Regions from separate parts of the Agrobacterium sp. 22-3639C2 genome, predicted to be linked through region 1. Evidence: riboswitches for the same ligand, from Rfam matches in the RefSeq annotation. Region 1 holds a riboswitch; the other holds the start of a gene.
What was found. Region 1 has a riboswitch for cobalamin ahead of ACQZ6D_RS13480 (CbtB domain-containing protein). Riboswitches for the same ligand answer to the same signal wherever they lie in the genome.

Region 1 (4,066 bases):
CTATCTCGGCGTCGAGATCGTTTACGCAACCCCGGACGGCCGGCCCGTGGTTTCAATGGGCGGGCTCAACGTTACGCCCGACACATCCTATGACGCGCTTGATCCTGCTAACATCGATGCGCTCGTCATTCCCGGCGGCCTCAGCTGGGAAAAGGGAACGGCTGTCGATCTTGGCGGGCTGGCACAGCGGTTTCGCGAGAAGGGCCGGCTGGTTGCCGGCATCTGCGCGGCTGCCAGCGCGCTTGCAGGCACGGGCGCCCTTGATGACGTCGCCCATACCGGCAATTCGCTCGCCTCTCACAAGGCCTATCCGTCCTATCGCGGCGAAGCGCTCTATCGCGACCAGCCGAAGGCGGTCAGCGATGGCGGCATCGTAACCGCAGCCGGCAGTGCACCCGTCAGTTTCGCAGTGGAAATTCTGAAACACCTCGGCCTCTTTGGTCCGGAAGCCGAGGCGGAACTTCAGGTTTTTGCGGCGGAGCACCGGTGAGGCTCACCTTGGCATCGAGAGTTTTGCGGATCCTCCCACCCTCATTCCTGTGCTTGTCACAGGAATGAGGGTGGTGGGGAAGTTAAGCCGCGAGACCATCACAAATCACCCCTGATCAAGCACCCGGCAGACACGGGGCGCGACATCCCCGCCCTCCCCCGCAATCGCACGGCGGATATCGCGGCTGTTGAGATGCAGACTGCGACCGGCCGGCAAAGCCGAGCGTTTTATCTTGGCAAGGGCTGCGACCGTAAAGGCAGCCTCATTCTCATGAAAATAGGCGAGCGCCGCTTCCCGTTCCGGGCTGACGCCAAGGACTGCCTTGAAAGCAAGGCGATGCACGGCGCAGAAAGCGCCGTGACCGGGAACGGCAAAACGCAGCGCGTCGAGTTCCTCACTCCATTCGGCTGCGTCCTGCATGGATTTAAGCCTGCTGGAAGCGCTTCAGGAAAAACGCGCTCAATGTTCCGAGCAAGGCCCAGAAGACAAAGCTGGTCACGGTGGCGGCGACGATGAACTGTCGTTCCAGCGGCAGCGGTGCCAGCGCATGTTCACCTTCCGGCGGCAGGGGCGCGCCCACCACATGTGGAGCAACGATCAACACCAGTGCGAGCACGATTGCCCAGGGTTCGCGCCGGAATGCGATCAGCGCAATGCCGCCTGCGGTCGCGGCAACCGTCGAAAGCCACCAGATTTGACGCGCCTCAAGCGCGGCCGCCGGGCTGCCCGGCAGTTCCGGCGGCAGGCCGATCATCGGCGCAAGCATGACGGCGGCAAAACCGGCCACACCCCACAAAAGGCCTTCGCGCCAGCCGGCATCGGTGCCACGCAGCGAGATGAGGCCGGTCAGCACCAGCGCATAACCGATGGCGGTCAGCACGTTGGCGGCGACCGTATAGGCGGTGCGCTCGAAGCCGTCGGCCGGAGACCAGGCTTCCTCATTATGTTCGTGCGCGGGAACGGCAGCGCCGGTCGTGGCCGGAGCATCATGGCTGTGGGGCGCTTCGCCACCGGCATTTTCATAGGTTTCCGCCTTCAGGATCAGCGGCGTGGTGCCGAAAGCCTGCATGGCCGAAACGGCGAAGCCGCCAACGATGCCGACGAGGACGGCGGTAAAAACGATATTGCGAAAGAACGACATGCTTTCCCCCTCAATGGCAAGGGAAAGCATTGGCATGACGTGTGTCATGCGCGGCGTTGTGAACGGCTTCCACATGCGAAAAGCCGACAAAACCGACGACGAACAGACCAAGCACGATCGCCGTCAGCGATTGCGCGAAGCTGCCCGTTTTTGCCGAAACGGCGGCATTTGCCGTATTCTGGTTGATGGACATGGTGACCCCTCTTACGGCGCGACCCCGCGCCTTTAGACGCGGCGGAACGGCAAAACGCCGTGCAGCCGCATGCGATACACTTCACCACGGGGATACGAGACTGACACAGGGCGGCACGTTCAAGCACCACCACCCTGAAATTCCGCTCTTCCGGACACCCCGCCGGCATGGACATTTCCGTGATGGCAGGTCTCCTGGCTTACGGGTCAAAACCTGAAACACCTTCCCGGCATTGCCCTCGTCCATATCCGGCGAGATGCTTACCAGTGGCATTTCGTTTCAGGCTCTCCGCTCACAGTTGCGGGGGCAGCCACGAATGAGGATGTCTCCCTATCGTGTTCCCTTTTCACCTTCCGGAACGCCCGGAAGGAACCATCACAGGATCGTTATCCGATGGGTGTGGGTGGGAGTCAATGGCAGGCCGGCGTGAGAATTGCGCGCCGCGGCTGGATGCCGGATCAAGTCCGGCATGACGGCAAAGGGCTACCGTGCCGGGATGGCCTTCAGATAGGCGGCGATCGCATTGCGGTCTTCGGCCGTCAGATGCGCCATATTCTGCTGCACCTTGACCATGGAGCCGCCGACGCTGTCGAATTCCGGGGTGAAGCCGGTTTCCAGATAGTTGGCAATATCGGCCGCCTCCCAGCTTCCGACGCTCTGCGAGCCGGGGGTGATATCGGGAATCCGGCCCTCGCCTTCGGGATTTGGACCACCGGCCAGCCATTTGCCATCGAGAAAACCGCCAAGCGCATTGCGCGGCGTGTGACATTCGCCGCAATGGCCCGGGCCTTCCACCAGATATTGGCCGCGCAGCAATTCGGCATTGGCATCGGCAAGCTCGACGCGGGGTGGCGCGGATGTATCGAAATAGAGGAATTTCCAGCCGCCCAATGCCATGCGCATGTTGAAGGGGAACGGCAGTTCATGATCCGGCGCGTCATTCTGGCTGGCGGGCAGAACCCGCAAATAACCGAAGAGGTCGTTGATGTCCTTCTGCGTCATGCGGGCATAGGAGGCGTAAGGGAAGGACGGATAGAGATGTTCGCCGTTCTTGCCGACGCCGCGCGTCATCGCATCGCCGAATTCCGAAAGCGTCCAGCCGCCAATGCCATGCTGCGGATCGGAGGAAATATTGGGCACATGGAAGGTGCCGAAGGGGCTTTTCAACGCTTGCCCGCCCGAAAGCGTCAAAAGCGCATCGCCCTTGGCATCTGGTGCCGCATGGCAACTTGCGCAGCCGCCCGCCCAGAACAGCGTTTCGCCATTGGCAAGGTCCGGCTCGCCAAGGCTCACCCAGTGGCTGGGTGCCTGACGCACAGGCGCGGTGACCCAGGCGAAAATGCCGAAACCGGCAATGGCCGCCACCGCGATCCCGCCCGCGAGCTTCGTCCAAATGGAGGCCATGACCCCTCTCCCCATTATCACCTGATGAGATCAGGCATCATTCCCGCTGAAAAAAACGCCGCCGGGAAGCGGCGTTCTTAATAGGATCACTTCTTCAGACGGTAGGTCTGGTGGCACGCACCACAATCGGCACCGAGGGTCTGCATGGCGGCGGTGACGCCTGCCTGATCGGCGGGAAGGCTGGCGAGGACCTTGTCCGCATCGGCACCGAGCTTGGCGGCCTTGGACTTGAAGTCATCGAAATTTTCCCAGATCGCGGGTGCCGCAGCACTGCCGGTCTCGCTGCCCGGGGGAAACTGGTCGGGGAAAGCCTTGGCGTTGGTGCTGATGGTCGTCACGGCAGCCTTTACGGCTTCGGCGTCATAAGGCTTCTGGCCCTTGGAGATGGCAGCAAGCGCCCCCATGGAGCCGCCGATCTGCTTCATCATGCCTTCACGTTTTTCGACTTCGCCGGCAGCGTAGACCGCTCCGGCGCAAAGACAGCCGAAAAGCATGGCCGCCGCGATGGTTTTCAGTTTCATACACTCTCTCCTTGATTCCGGCAGATGCCGAACGCGCGATAACGGCGCGAGGATGCCCTTTCCGCATGGCGAAAAGAAGTCACATTGCAGTGAATTTCCCCAAGAAAACAGAAGTCTAGGAGAGTGCTTCCCAAAGCGTAACCAGGGCTGCGGCAATCAGCATGAAACCGGCGGCGCGGCCGATGAAAATCGTCGCGGCAGGCGAGGAAACGAGCCATGCCCGGCTTTTATCCGCCGTCAGCGCCAGAGCGCCATAGACCGTGAACTGCGTGATGGCCACCATCGCGCCCATTACCAGACCCTGCATCCAGATTGGA
Region 2 (4,066 bases), on a different contig from region 1:
CGCCAATGCGCTCACCCGCCAGAACATCGAGATCCGCAGGATCAGGAACGATCTGCGCCGTTACGGCTGTTCATCCGCAAGCGTCACCGTTTATGGCAGCCCGAATGCCGAACTCTGCGCAGAGATCAGCGACGCGATGGCGGATGCGCAGAGCGAACGCGATGCCATCATCCGTGACCGCGACTATGCCATGGCGGCCCAGGGCAGCGATGATAGCGACATCAGACGCCAGCGCATTCTCGCCGCACTCGACGCCAATGGCTGCAGCGCCATTCCGGAAACGGAAGCGCGCCAGCCGACGGCACCCGATGTGACACGTTACCCCGACGCCTTCGGCGAACAGAGCAATCCGCCGGGACAGGCAGGGCTTTCGCCCTACCCCAATGCCGCTGCTGAAGGCGGGCTCAGGACGCTGTGCGTGCGCACCTGCGACGGCTCGTTCTTCCCCATCGCTTCCAATGCCTCGCCGCTCGATTTCCGTGCGCAGGCCGAACAATGCCAGAAAATGTGTCCGGGTACGCAGACGGAGCTTTATTTCCACTCCATGACGGAGCAGGAAACGGCTGACATGGTCTCGGCTGAAACAGGAAAGCCCTATAAGGACCTGCCGACCGCCTTTGCCTATCGAAATGCCTCAACCAAAGCCCCAGGCTGCGCCTGCAACATGGCCGCCTATCACGAGGAGATGAAGCAGCAGGAGGCTGCGCGGCCGGAAGCTGAGAAACCCTATTCAAGCATCACGACCATTCCATCACCGCAAGGTGACACCTCCAAAAAACCCACCGAACTGCAGCAGGCCGCAAAGCCGCCGGAACAACCGGTTCCGGAACGCGACTATGACCCGAACAACAGCAGGGTCCGCGTCATCGGCCCTAAATTCCTGCCCGACCAGACAGGCCGGATCGACCTGAAGAACCCGGCGCTGAAGGGCATTCAGCCGCAGCAATAGCTCCCATCAAGCACGCGGTATGGAGTTGGCAACGCTCTATCTCACTCACAAGGCGGTCGCGTGTTCTCTTTACCGCCCGCCCCAGCGATTGCGAAACACCAGCTCCTCCAGCGGCACGCGCTGCCGCCAACCCTTCACCGCCAGTTCCGGCTCGGTATAAAGTGTATCGACGCGGCCGAGGCATAGCCAGGCGACGATCTCGATGTGGTCCGGGATTTCCAGAATGGTCCGAATGTCGCTATCGTGGAAAATGCTGACCCAGCCGACGCCGATGCCTTCGGCGCGCGCTGCAAGCCAGAGGTTCTGGATGGCGCAGACGGTGGAATAGACATCGGTGCGCGGATTGTGGGTGCGGCCCAGCACCACCTTGCCGCCACGCGTCGGATCGCAGGTGACGCAGATGCTGAGCGGCGCCTTGCGGATGCCCTCAAGCTTGAGGCTGCGGTAAAGCGCCTGCTGCTCCCCCTCGAACATCGCCGCCGCCTCGCCATTGGCGCGGCTGAAGGCAACCCAGGCTGCCTGCCTGACCGCACCGTCAGTGACGAGCGTGAAATTCCACGGCTGCATGAAACCGACCGAGGGCGCGGAATGCGCCGCCTTCAGCAGGCGCTCGACCACATCTTCCGGCAATGGATCCGGAAGGAACTGGTCGCGCACATCACGGCGGGTTTCGATGGCACGGTAGATCGCCTCTCGCTCCCCCTCGGAAAACGGGTAGGCGGGCGAAAGCGCGTGATCGAATGCATTTGCGTCGAGCGAACTGGTCGCGAGTGGATCGGTCGGCATCGTCTATCCCCAACAATGCTGGCGCGCCGCCACGAAAACCGGCTCCGGTTTTCGCCTGCACGACGCGCTGCTGCAACAACCTGCCGCCGTCCACGCGGTCTGGTCTATCCTGTCAGGCCGGTCTTCTGACTCGGCTTCATCCGCCCACTTTCGCCTTCCCGAATGGATTCAGTGGCATCAAGAAAAAGGGCATCCGCCTCACAGCGCTGGGCACGTTCCGGTCTTGCACCGGATTCCCGATTCTCCCGCCCTAAAGGGCAGGCACCTGACGAAGAAGCTTATGAGCAACAAAGATTGCAAATACAAGTATCTTGCGCAGCGATGCGGCAATGTGACCGTGGCCACCTCACCGGCGTATTGCGGCCTTCAGCCGCCGCGCAGACGCGCGCCAGCTGAAGCACCCCTACCGCATCACCCAACGGGAAAATACCGCACATAAGCGAACTCATCCCCGTCCGGTGACCAGTTGGGGGAATTCATCGTTCCCTGCCCGCCGAAAAGGTCAAACAGCGTTTCGGCATTGCCGCCATCCATATCCATCAGCCGCACGCGCACGTTGAGGTCGCGCGGATGGTCGAAGACATCGGCGTCGTAGGAGACGAAGACGACCTTGTCACCGCTGGGGGACGGATGCGGGAACCAGTCGCCATAGGCGCTGTCGGTGATACGCTCGACGGCCGAGCCATCCACCCGCACGCGCCAGATCTGCATCTGGCCGGTGCGGCTGGAGTTGAAATAGATCCATTCTCCATCCGGCGAATAATCCGGCCCGTCATTGCGGCCCTCACCATGGGTAAGGCGTGTCTCAACACCGCTGTCTATGTCCATGGAATAAATATCGAAAACCTGATCGCGAATGCCGCAATAGGCGAAACCTTTCCCGTCCGGCGACCAGCCGTGCCAGTAGGACGGAAGGTTCTTAGTCATCAGACGCGGCGTTCCGCCCGTCGAAGGCAGCAGATAGATGGCACTCTTGCCGAACTCCACCTTGTCGGAAATGGCATAAAGCGAACCGTCAGGCGAAATGCCGTGGTCATTGTTGCAGATTGTCGCAAAGCCGGTATCGACCTTTTCCGGCGAAGGGTCGCCGGCAAGTGACAGGCGATAAAGCAGACCGTCGCAGTTCAGAAGCAGGTATTTCCCGTCCGGCGACCAGTTCGGAGCCTCGAACAGCTCCGGCGTCTGCCAGACCACCCGCATCTGCCGAGTGCGGATGTTGAAGATTTCGATGGAACTGCGCATGCTGCCTCCCGGGCCTGTCGATCGTCTGGCGTGGAGCGTTGAATGGCACAAACATTCCGTTTGCATCCGCCACCGCCGTGATTATGATCCTATTGCCGCAGGCACCGCCCTGCAAATTCAAATAGGAAAAAACAGCAGCGTTCCGGCACCGCCCGCTCCCCTGCCCGTTTCTCCCAGATCCGAGGTTCCGCGATGAACACCATCGCCGTTCACGGCATCCGCTTCGGTCGGATCGCCGCAATGCTTCCTGTCAAGAATATCGAGAAGGCCCATGACTTTTATGTCCGTGTGCTGGGCTTCGAAAAGACCTTCGAAAACGGCAACCCTGTCGGTTTCATGATCCTGAAACAAGGTAATGCCGAGTTGCACCTGACATTGCAGTCGACGCACAAACCGGCCCCCTTCAATGTGGCGCATATGCTGGTCAGCGACGCCGGCGCGCTGCACGCGCTTTGCAAAAGCCACGGGCTTCGCATCATCAAAAGTCTGCAGGACAAGGATTATGGCCTGCGGGCCTTCGTTTTCGAAGACCCGGATGGTAACCGCATCGATGTGGGGCAGGTTATTTAACGAGATAGGGAGACGGCGCGGCGTGTCCGCGCCGTTGGAGGAAAAGGATGCTTCTTCGCCATCGATATTTGGCGAAGCCGCAGCATCCGCACTCCATCACCCCGAACTAGATTCGGGGTCCAGCAAGCTCCCTCCATGCCCTCCTTCGACTACCTGTCCCTGAACCGGTTGGTAATCGGATAACGGCGATCGCGGCCGAAGTTCTTCTTGGTGATCTTCACCCCGGGCGCGGATTGGCGGCGTTTGTATTCGGCGAGATAGAGCAGATGCTCGATCCGGTGCACCGTCGCGATATCATGGCCACGCGCGAGGATTTCCTCGACCGACATTTCCTTTTCCACCAGGCACTCCAGAATATCGTCCAGCACCGGATAGGGCGGCAGCGAATCCTGGTCTGTCTGGTTGGGTCGCAATTCGGCGGATGGCGCCTTGGAGATGATATTGGCGGGGATCACTTCGCCGGACGGCCCGAGCGCGCCCGGCGGCACATGGGAATTGCGCCAACTGGAGATGGCGTAG

Region 2: linked by a shared signal. The riboswitch ahead of bluB (5,6-dimethylbenzimidazole synthase) and the one ahead of ACQZ6D_RS13480 (CbtB domain-containing protein) in region 1 are both predicted to bind cobalamin.

What each region holds. Positions count from the first base shown of each region.
Region 1 is NZ_JBNWDB010000003.1:103,511-107,576, forward strand. Features, by position in the region: gene ACQZ6D_RS13465 (type 1 glutamine amidotransferase family protein) at 1-490, shown strand, start outside; gene ACQZ6D_RS13470 (hypothetical protein) at 596-910, opposite strand; gene ACQZ6D_RS13475 (CbtA family protein) at 915-1,631, opposite strand; gene ACQZ6D_RS13480 (CbtB domain-containing protein) at 1,642-1,824, opposite strand; cobalamin riboswitch at 1,992-2,216, opposite strand; gene ACQZ6D_RS13485 (c-type cytochrome) at 2,308-3,228, opposite strand; gene ACQZ6D_RS13490 (c-type cytochrome) at 3,315-3,749, opposite strand; gene ACQZ6D_RS13495 (LysE family translocator) at 3,865-4,066, opposite strand, start outside.
Region 2 is NZ_JBNWDB010000001.1:619,246-623,311, forward strand. Features, by position in the region: gene ACQZ6D_RS03050 (DUF2865 domain-containing protein) at 1-949, shown strand, start outside; gene bluB (5,6-dimethylbenzimidazole synthase) at 1,019-1,735, opposite strand; cobalamin riboswitch at 1,834-2,019, opposite strand; gene ACQZ6D_RS03060 (TolB family protein) at 2,147-2,977, opposite strand; gene ACQZ6D_RS03065 (VOC family protein) at 3,170-3,547, shown strand; gene ACQZ6D_RS03070 (NAD+ synthase) at 3,697-4,066, opposite strand, start outside.